One region of the Pseudomonas sp. X10 genome, then DNA from elsewhere that is predicted to be linked to it. Evidence: riboswitches for the same ligand, from Rfam matches in the RefSeq annotation. Region 1 holds a riboswitch; the other holds the start of a gene.
The links. Region 1 has a riboswitch for cobalamin ahead of ACYU03_RS10700 (TonB-dependent receptor). Riboswitches for the same ligand answer to the same signal wherever they lie in the genome.
Positions count from the first base shown of each region.

Region 2: another riboswitch for cobalamin. It lies ahead of ACYU03_RS11985 (CbtB domain-containing protein); the one in region 1 lies ahead of ACYU03_RS10700 (TonB-dependent receptor).

Region 1 covers NZ_CM142677.1:2,325,701-2,330,295, forward strand. The annotation lists gene ACYU03_RS10700 (TonB-dependent receptor) at 1-1,846, opposite strand, end outside; cobalamin riboswitch at 1,957-2,215, opposite strand; gene ACYU03_RS10705 (branched-chain amino acid aminotransferase) at 2,365-3,384, opposite strand; gene ACYU03_RS10710 (urease accessory protein UreD) at 3,695-4,528, shown strand; gene ACYU03_RS10715 (urease subunit gamma) at 4,539-4,595, shown strand, end outside.
Region 2 covers NZ_CM142677.1:2,614,706-2,619,300, reverse strand. The annotation lists gene cobN (cobaltochelatase subunit CobN) at 1-682, opposite strand, end outside; gene cobW (cobalamin biosynthesis protein CobW) at 686-1,753, opposite strand; cobalamin riboswitch at 1,852-2,060, opposite strand; cobalamin riboswitch at 2,121-2,347, shown strand; gene ACYU03_RS11985 (CbtB domain-containing protein) at 2,445-2,630, shown strand; gene ACYU03_RS11980 (CbtA family protein) at 2,641-3,333, shown strand; gene ACYU03_RS11975 (cobalamin biosynthesis protein) at 3,333-3,755, shown strand; gene cobM (precorrin-4 C(11)-methyltransferase) at 3,784-4,530, shown strand.

The DNA.
Region 1 (4,595 bases):
CGGTGCGCCGTGGTACGTTGGCTGGGCGGTTGCCAGCACGGTCCACTGGAGTGCCACTGACCATCTCGAAGAAGTCGTCGTACTTGGCGCGTACGACCGAGGCGTTGGCCGAAACCTGCCACTGGTTGGCCAGGGCCAGTTCAAGGGACGCTTCCAAACCGTCGGAGGTTTGCTGCCCAGCCTGCTGGCTGGTATGGCTGATGGGGTCGGCGACCAGCAGCTTCTTCTTGACGATGTGATAGGCCGCCAGGGTCCACTCGCCACGGCCTTCCCAGAACCGCTGCTTGAGGCCGAACTCGGTCTGCTTCGACTCGGTCAGGTCGTAGTTCATTTGCGTCGGGCTGAGGCTGATCAGGTTGCTCACGCCGTCTTCGCTGGTGGAGTACTGGCCGTACAGCGACAGGTCGTCGGTCACGGCAAAGACCAGGCCGGCGCGCCAGTTGCCGCCTTGCAGGCTGCGGTCGCTGCGGCTGCCATCGACCAGGTTGTCGCGGTCGATGTGGTTCTGGTCGCGGCGCACGCCGGTGACCAGCGACAGGCGCTCGGTCAGTTGGGTGCGGTTCTCGGCGAACAGGGCGAAGGTGTGGGTCGTGCTCAAGGTCTGCGGGCGCAGCGGCGAGTCGCTGTGGAACCAGCCTGGCGCTGGGCTCCACGGGTCGATGTAATCGCCGCCGATGTCGTTGTATGGCGAGTTGCTGTCGACATTGAAGCGGATCTTGTTGTACTCGGCACCGACCACGGTCTTGCTGGCCAGGCCAAACAGCGAGTGGTCGAAGGTGAAGCTCTGGCGGTCGCCGATCTGTTCCTGGTTGTGCTTGATTTCCAGGAAGCTTTCACGCAGCAGTTGCTCGCGGTCTGCATCCCAGGTGTAGTCCTCGGCGTTGCGCCAATGTCGGCGGCTTTTGATGTAGTACAGCTGGTTGCTGGCACTGACGGTGTCGCTGATGGTCCAGTCAGTGTTGAAGCGGGTCCACTCGTCGTGGTAGCGCTGCACGTCGTTGCGGATGTTGTAGTTCTTCTTGCGCAAGCTGTCGCGGTAGTGGCCGTCGATCAGCGGGGTGCCGAAGTAGTTCATCGGCTCGGCGTCGCCGCGCTCGTGGGCCAGGGTGAAGCTCAGGTCGTCGGTGGCGTCGAAGCGCAGGGCGGCGCTCAAGGCCAGGTTGCGCGAATCGCCGCGGTCGACCCAGCCGTTGCCTTCCTGGCGGTTGAGGGTCACGCGGTAGCTCAGGCGCTCGCTGAGGCTACCGCCGCTGTCCAGGCCAAGCTGCTGGCGGTCCCAGGAGCCATAGCCCAGGCGCAGATGGTTGCGGATCTCGCCGGCGAAGGGTTTTTTCGGGATTACGTTGACCACCGCGCCGGTGGCGCCTTCGCCGTACAGCACCGAGGCCGGGCCACGGATCACGTCGATGCGCTCGACCATCCAGGGGTCGACCGGGAAGGTCTGGGTGCCGGCACCGGTGTACAGGCGCGCACCGTCGAACAGGGTCATCACCGAGCCATGGCCGGTGAAGCCGCGCGCCGAGAGGGCGGTGCCGCCGTTACCCGGAGTCCCGGCCGAGGTGATGCCCGGCGAGCGGGTGACGGCGTCCTGTACGGTCAGGTTGGCGCGCTGCTGGATCTGCTCGGCCGTGATGCTGCTGGTGCTGGCCGGGGTCTCCAGGGCACTGAGGTTCAGGCGCGAGCCGGCTGGCACAGGCGTGGCCAGGTCGATGGTCTGGGCGTCGCGGGTATCGGTGATAGCCGTGGAGGGCAGGGCCAGGACCTTGCTGTCTTGCTCATCGGCCAGGGCCGGAAGGGAGACGGCCAGGCAGGCCGCCAGGGTGTGAAGCTTATTGATGCGGGACATGTCGTTCCACTGCGAACAGGAATGAATGAATCCCGGTGGAAACAACGCATGAAGGAACCACGCACGCAGGCGCGCACGCGAAAACCGGCCTGCGCCCGCCCACCGCGGGTTGCCAAACGAAGCTTCAGGCCGGTCTCCGGGCTTGCGAGGGTCATGACGCCTTCACCTTCCCATGCTCTAGGTCTGTTCCTGTTTCATTCGCGGTCGCGAATGAAGCGGGAGCAGCCCTTGCACACAGTGGTATGTCGAAGGATTCGCTCGCTTACCGTTGCGGGGGCAGCGCCGGACTAGTCATGGGGACATGACGCACCGGCTTCCCGTTTCACCCTGCGCACGGCGGCGCAGGACACCTGAAACTGGCGCGCATCTGACCATCGAATGGATATTCAGTCAATCGTTTGGAGGGGCGTTGGTGTGCGGCGATGCCAGCTTGTGCGGCGGGCCGGACACCGACGGCTGCGATGTCCGGCTGCACAACACGCCGCCGTTGGACACGGCGGCGAGAGAGGGAAGGGCGATCAGGCGACCTTGACGATCCAGCCTGCCGGTGCCTCGACGTCACCGCTCTGGATGCCGGTCAGCTCGCTGTAGAGCTTCTGGGTGACCGGGCCGACTTCGCTTTCGCTGTAGAAGACGTGCAGCTTGCCTTGGTACTCGATGCCGCCGATCGGGGTGATCACAGCAGCGGTGCCGCAGGCGCCGGCTTCGATGAAGCGGTCGAGCTGGTCGATCAGCACGTCGCCTTCGATCACCTTCAGGCCCAGGCGCGATTCTGCCAGTTCCATCAGCGACAGGCGGGTGATGCCAGGCAGCACCGAGGCCGACTTCGGTGTCACGAACTCCTTGTTGGAGGTGATGCCGAAGAAGTTGGCCGAACCGACTTCCTCGATCTTCGAGTGGGTCAGTGGGTCCAGGTAGATGCAGTCGGCGAAGTGGGCTTTCTTGGCTTCGGCCCCCGGCATCAGGCTGGCTGCGTAGTTGCCGCCGACCTTGGCCGCGCCGGTGCCCTGTGGGGCAGCACGGTCGTAGCTGGAAATCAGGAAGTTATGTGGGGTCATGCCGCCCTTGAAGTACGAGCCGACCGGGATGGCGAAGACCGAGAAAATGAACTCGGGGGCGGTGCGCACGCCGATGTTGTCACCCACGCCGATGACGAAAGGACGCAGGTACAGGGCGCCTTTGCCATACGGTGGAACGAAGCGCTCGTTGGCCTTGACCACCTGCTTGCACGCCTCGATGAACACATCGGTCGGCACCTGCGGCATCAGCAGGCGAGCGCAGCTGCGCTGCATGCGAGCGGCGTTCTGGTCCGGGCGGAACAGGTTGATCGAACCATCCTTGCAGCGGTAGGCCTTCAGGCCTTCGAAGCATTGCTGGCCGTAGTGCAGGGCGGTCGAGCCCTCGCTGATGTGCAGCTGGTTGTCTTCGGTCAGGGTGCCCTGGTCCCACTCGCCATTGCGCCAGAAGGACAGGTAGCGCTTGTCAGTCTTGATGTAGTCGAAGCCCAGCTTGTCCCAGTTAATGCTTTCGTTGCTCATGACACCCTCTATTGTCTTGCAGATGCCTGATCGCTCAGGCCGCTGTTAATTGCGCACCTCGCCACGATAATACATCCGCCGCAGATCGGAAACGGCCAGTCACGAATTGGTGCGTACCTTAAGTGGTGTGGCCACCAGGCCATCGCCTCCATTCCCGTCTGCCTCAAAACAGCGCACCCCTCAGGTTGGCCCGCAACCTGCAACGGCCTGCCCATCGATTACTGATCGATTGGTCAGGCATGCGCCTTCGGGCGGATGCAGGTTGTTCAACCGAGGCGGCCGTTGTGCCGCATGTACCGGGGCTTTGGGCATGTCCATGCCGGAAAACATCGCGAACCTTGAGGCGCAGGCGGGCTGGAGCGCGGAGCTGAAGCTGCGCTTCATCCGACGCGAGCGCATGACCTGCATTGGTGCGCGTAAACATTTCGGACCTCTTTTGGTGCAGCGCCCGTTCTATCCCGAAGGGGCGCCGTGCCACGTTTATGTGCTGCATCCTCCGGGAGGCATCGTCGGAGGCGACCGCCTGGCCCTGGACATCCACCTTGAGCCGGGCAGCCACGCTTTGCTGACGATGCCGGGGGCGAGCAAGTTCTACCGCAGCGCCGGGCCGACCGCGCAGCTCGAACAGCGCTTCGTGCTGGAGGAGGGCAGCACGCTGGAATGGTTGCCCCAGGACAGCATCTTCTTCGCCGGCGCGCGCGCCGCGCTGCACAGCCGCTTCAGCCTCGCCCCCGGTGCCCGCCTGCTGGCCTGGGAGACCTTGTGCCTGGGCCGTCCGGTGATGAACGAGACGTTCAGCCACGGCGCCCTGGACAGCCGCCTGATCATCGACATGCCTGAAGATCCCGGCCTGCACGAGCGCTTGCGCCTGGACGGCGGGAACCTGGACAAGCTCGCCGGCCATCCGCTGCTGGCGACCTTCTGCGCCGCACCGGCCGACGCCGCGGCCCTCGACCTGGTCCGTGCCGAGCTGGAGACGCTGGCGACGCCGGCAGGCGCCACTTTGCTTGGCCAACTGCTGGTGATTCGTCTGCTCGATCACGACAACCAACATCTGCAACACACCCTGCAGCGCCTGTGGCATGTGCTGCGCCCCGCCGTGATCGGCTTGGCGCCATGCCCCCCGCGCATCTGGGCTACCTGAGAGAAGCACCATGGAGCTGACCCCGAGAGAGAAAGACAAGCTGCTGCTGTTCACCGCGGCATTGCTG
Region 2 (4,595 bases), 290 kb from region 1:
CCTGCAAGCGCTCGCAGAAGGCGTCGATAAAAGCGGTATTGGCGGCCTGCAGGTGCGAGCGGTAGAACAGCAGCGGCGCCACCGGTCGCTCGGGATGCCACTGGCCGTACCAGTCCGCTAGGCAAGCATTGCCCTTTTGCGGGTGGTAGACGGCGGTGCGCGGCAGTTGTACCGGCTCATCCCAGGAATAGTCACGCCCCAGCCACTGGCTGGCCAGGCAATTGAACAGGTTCAGGGCATTGCCCTTGCCACCCTGGCGCAGGAAGTGCCAGAGCCGCTCGGCCTGCTCATCCGACACGCTGCCCAGACTCATCAGTTCAGGGTCCGGACGATCGTCACCAGGTACCAAGATCAGCTGTATGCCCTGCTCGGCCAGGGCGACCAATTGCTCGACGCCATAGCGCCAGTAGCCGACGCCGCCGTGCAGCGACACCAGGATGACCTTGGCGTGGCGCAATACCTGATCGACATAAAGGTCGACCGAGGCATGGTTCTGCACCTGCATCGGGTTGGCCAGGCGCAGGCTGGGGTAATCGTCCGGCAACTGCTGGGCAGTTTCGGCCAGCAGCGCCAAGTGCGAATCGCCGCTGCAGAGGATCACCAGGTCGGCGGGGGTCTGGCCGAGGTCGGCGATGCTGTCGTCCGGCACGAAACCGCCGGGCTGGGTCCGCAGCAGGTGCATGGATCAGGCGCCCAGGGCCTGGCGCAGGCGCGCTTCCAATTGCGCCGCGTCTAGCTCCTGGCCAATCAGCACCAGGCGCGTGACGCGTGGCTCGTCGGCGCGCCAGGCGCGGTCGAAGTGCTTGTCGAAACGCGTGCCCACGCCCTGGATCAGCAGGCGCATCGGTTTACCCGGTATGGCGGCGAAACCCTTGGCGCGCAGAATGCCGAATTCGACCACCAGTTGGGTCAGGGCATCGAGCAGCAGACTTTCGTCAGCTTCCGGCAGGTCGATGGAGATCGAATCGAAGGCATCGTGATCGTGGTCGTCGTGGTCATCACCGTCGTGATGGCTGTCATGGTGGGTACGGCGGCCATCGATGTGCGCCTCTGACTCGGCGCCCACGCCCAACAGGACCTCCAACGGCAGGCGGCCGCTGCTCGCTTCGATCACCTTGACTGCCGGCGGCAGCTCTTCGAGCACTTCGGCGCGCACCTTGGCAAGACCGTCGGCGGCGATCAGATCGGCCTTGTTCAACACCACCAGGTCAGCGCTGGCCAACTGGTCGGCGAACAGCTCGTGCAGGGGCGACTCATGGTCAAGGTTGGGGTCGAGCTTGCGCTGGGCATCGACCTGCTCGGGGTAGGCAGCGAAGGTGCCCGCGGCCACGGCCGGGCTGTCGACCACGGTGATCACCGCGTCGACGGTGCAGGCGTTGCGGATTTCCGGCCATTGGAAGGCTTGCACCAACGGCTTGGGCAGGGCCAGGCCGCTGGTCTCGATAAGGATGTGGTCCAGGTCGCCACGGCGTGCGACCAGCTCGCGCATCACCGGGAAGAACTCTTCCTGCACGGTGCAGCACAGGCAGCCATTGGCCAGTTCGTAGACGCGGCCGCTGGCCTCTTCCTCGGTACAGCCGATGCTGCACTGCTTGAGGATCTCACCGTCGATGCCCAGCTCGCCGAACTCATTGACGATGACGGCAATGCGCCGCCCTTGGGCGTTGTCGAGCATGTGCCGGAGCAAGGTGGTCTTGCCCGAGCCGAGGAAGCCGGTAACGATGGTGACGGGGAGCTTGGCCAGTGTTTTCATGTCGATGCCCTTGGCAGGATGGCGGGCATGCAGGACGAGGACCGCCAGCCGGACAAGGCCTGGGCGCGTTCGCCACCGGATCACCCCGCCCGGTTGAAAGTCGAAATCGGAACGAGGCAGGTCTCCTGGCTTGCACCTTGCCGGCCTCGGCCGGGTCGGACGACGCCTTCCCGCGCCTCGGCGCAGTGGCTGTGTCGTTCCTTTCAGTGCTTACAGTTGCGGGGGCAGCCGCGGCTTCACCGCGTTCCCGTCTTAGCTTCGCCTGGCACGGATGCCATTGCGAAGAACCTCGAAGCGGCTAGGCTACGCAGTGCCCTGCAGGCGGTCAACCGCTGCCTGTGATTGACGGGGAAACGGCCCCGTGATTTGCTAGCAACCTGCGTTCAGGTGCCCCTTCGGGGGTGAAACGGGAAACCGGTGCGTCGCAGGCCCTGACCGGGCCGGACAAAGCCGGTGCTGCCCCCGCAACGGTAAGCGAGAAAAGCGTCAAGACCACTGCGCCCGTCGTATGGCATGGGAAGGTGACGCCTCTGACAGTGCGTCCACTGCCCTGTCCTCGTCAGCCCGGAGACCGGCCTGTCGTCGATTGAACACCCCGCGGTGGGCGGGCGTTGTCGCAAACCCCGGCGGGCCGCGTCCGGGGTTTCGTCGCGCTTGCCTGTTGCCCCTAAACAAGCAAGAGGAAAGCGTCATGCCCATCACGACCGCCAAGCACAGCGTCGCCACCCCCGCCAGCCTCAGCCAGCGTGTACTGATCGCCGCCGGTGCCAGCCTGCTGGGCCTGTGCCTGATCTACTTCGCCGGTTTCTCGCACATCGACGCGGTGCACAATGCCGCTCACGACACCCGCCACAGCGCCGCCTTCCCTTGCCACTGAGTACGCCCGCATGATCAAGCGCATTGCCCGTACCGCCGGCTTCAGCGGACTACTCGCCGCCCTGTTACTGACCCTGTTGCAGAGCCTTTGGGTCACTCCACTGATCCTCCAGGCGGAAACCTATGAAAGCGCGGCCCCCGCCGGCGAGCACCACGAGCATGGCGGCGAAGCCGTTGCCGCCCATGAGCACGACGACGAGGTCTGGGCGCCGGAAGATGGCTGGCAGCGCCTGCTTTCCACCACCGGTGGCAACCTGGTGGTCGCGGTCGGCTTCGCCCTGATCCTCGCCGCCCTCTATAGCCTGCGCGAACCAGGCCGGGTCACCACTGGCGCGCTCTGGGGCCTGGCGGGCTTCGCCGTGTTCTGCCTGGCGCCGACCTTGGGCTTGCCGCCGGAGCTGCCAGGCACCGCTGCTGCCGACCTAGGCCAGCGCCAGGGCTGGTGGATCGCTACCGCCGCCGCCACGGCCGTGGGCCTAGCACTGCTGGTGTTTGCCCATCACTGGCTGTTCAAGGTACTTGGCGCAGCGCTGTTGGTCGTGCCCCACCTGATCGGCGCCCCGCAGCCCGAGGTGCATGAAAGCCTGGCTCCCGAGGCCCTCGGCAAGCAGTTCGTGATCGCCTCCTGGCTGACCAACGCGGCCTTCTGGGTAGCCCTCGGCCTGATCACCGCCTGGCTGTACCGGCGTGGCAACCACGCCTGATGCGCACAGCAGGCTGCAGCCCGGCCCTGTACGCTGGCATCGGCTGCCGCCGTGGTTGCCCGGCCAGCGAGCTGGGCGACCTGCTCCATCAGGCCCTTGACACCCATGGCTTGCCCCTGGCAGCGCTCAAGGGCCTGGCCAGTATCGACCTGAAGTCGGATGAGGTCGGGTTACGGCAACTGGCCGATGAACTCGGCCTGCCCCTGGTATTCTTCAGCGCCGCGCAACTGGCCCACTTCGAAGCGCGGTTGAGCCACCGCTCCACCACGGCCTGGCGACACAGCGGTTGCTGGGGCGTCGCCGAAAGCGCGGCGCTGGCCATGGCCACCCGCCATGAAGGCCATGCCATCTTGCAGGTTCCTCGCCGCGTACAGGGCCAGGCGACCCTGGCATTGGCCTGCGGCACCGGGTTTGACGGATAATCGCCGTTTTACCCAGCAAGGATTCCCCATGACGGTCTATTTCATCGGCGCAGGCCCCGGCGACCCGGAGCTGATCACGGTCAAAGGCCAACGCCTGATCCGCCAATGCCCGGTGATCATCTATGCTGGCTCGCTGGTCCCGGCCGCCGTGCTCGAGGGCCATACGGCCCGGACCGTGATCAACAGTGCCGAACTGCACCTGGAACAAATCATCGCAGCCATCCGTGACGCCCATGCAAAAGGCTTGGACGTCGCCCGTGTCCACAGTGGCGACCCGAGCCTGTATGGCGCCATCGGCGAGCAGATCCGCCACTTGCGCGAGCTCGACATCGACTACCAGATCATCCCCGGCGTTACTGCCACGGCCGCCAGCGCGGCCCTGCTCGGCTGCGAGCTGACCCTACCCGACGTGGCGCAGACCGTGATCCTCACGCGTTATGGCGATAGCTCGCCGATGCCGGCTGGCGAACAGTTGGCCGACCTCGCACGCCACCGCTGCACCCTGGCCATCCACCTGGGGGTCAAGCACCTGGACAAGATCGTTGCGGACCTACTGCCCCATTACGGTACCGACTGCCCGATCGCCGTGATCCATCGTGCCACCTGGCCGGATCAGGACTGGGTACAGGGCACCCTGCAGGACATCGTCGAACGCGCCCGGGAAAAGGGCTTTCGCCGCACCGCGCTGATTCTGGTCGGCCATGTGCTGGGCGATGCGCCCTTCGCCGAGTCGGCGCTGTACCGCGCTGGCCATGCCCACCTCTATCGGCCCTGAGCAGGCGAGCTTGCCAGCCCAGCCCTGGCAGTTGCAGACTCGACAGTCCCTCTCCACCCGAGGCC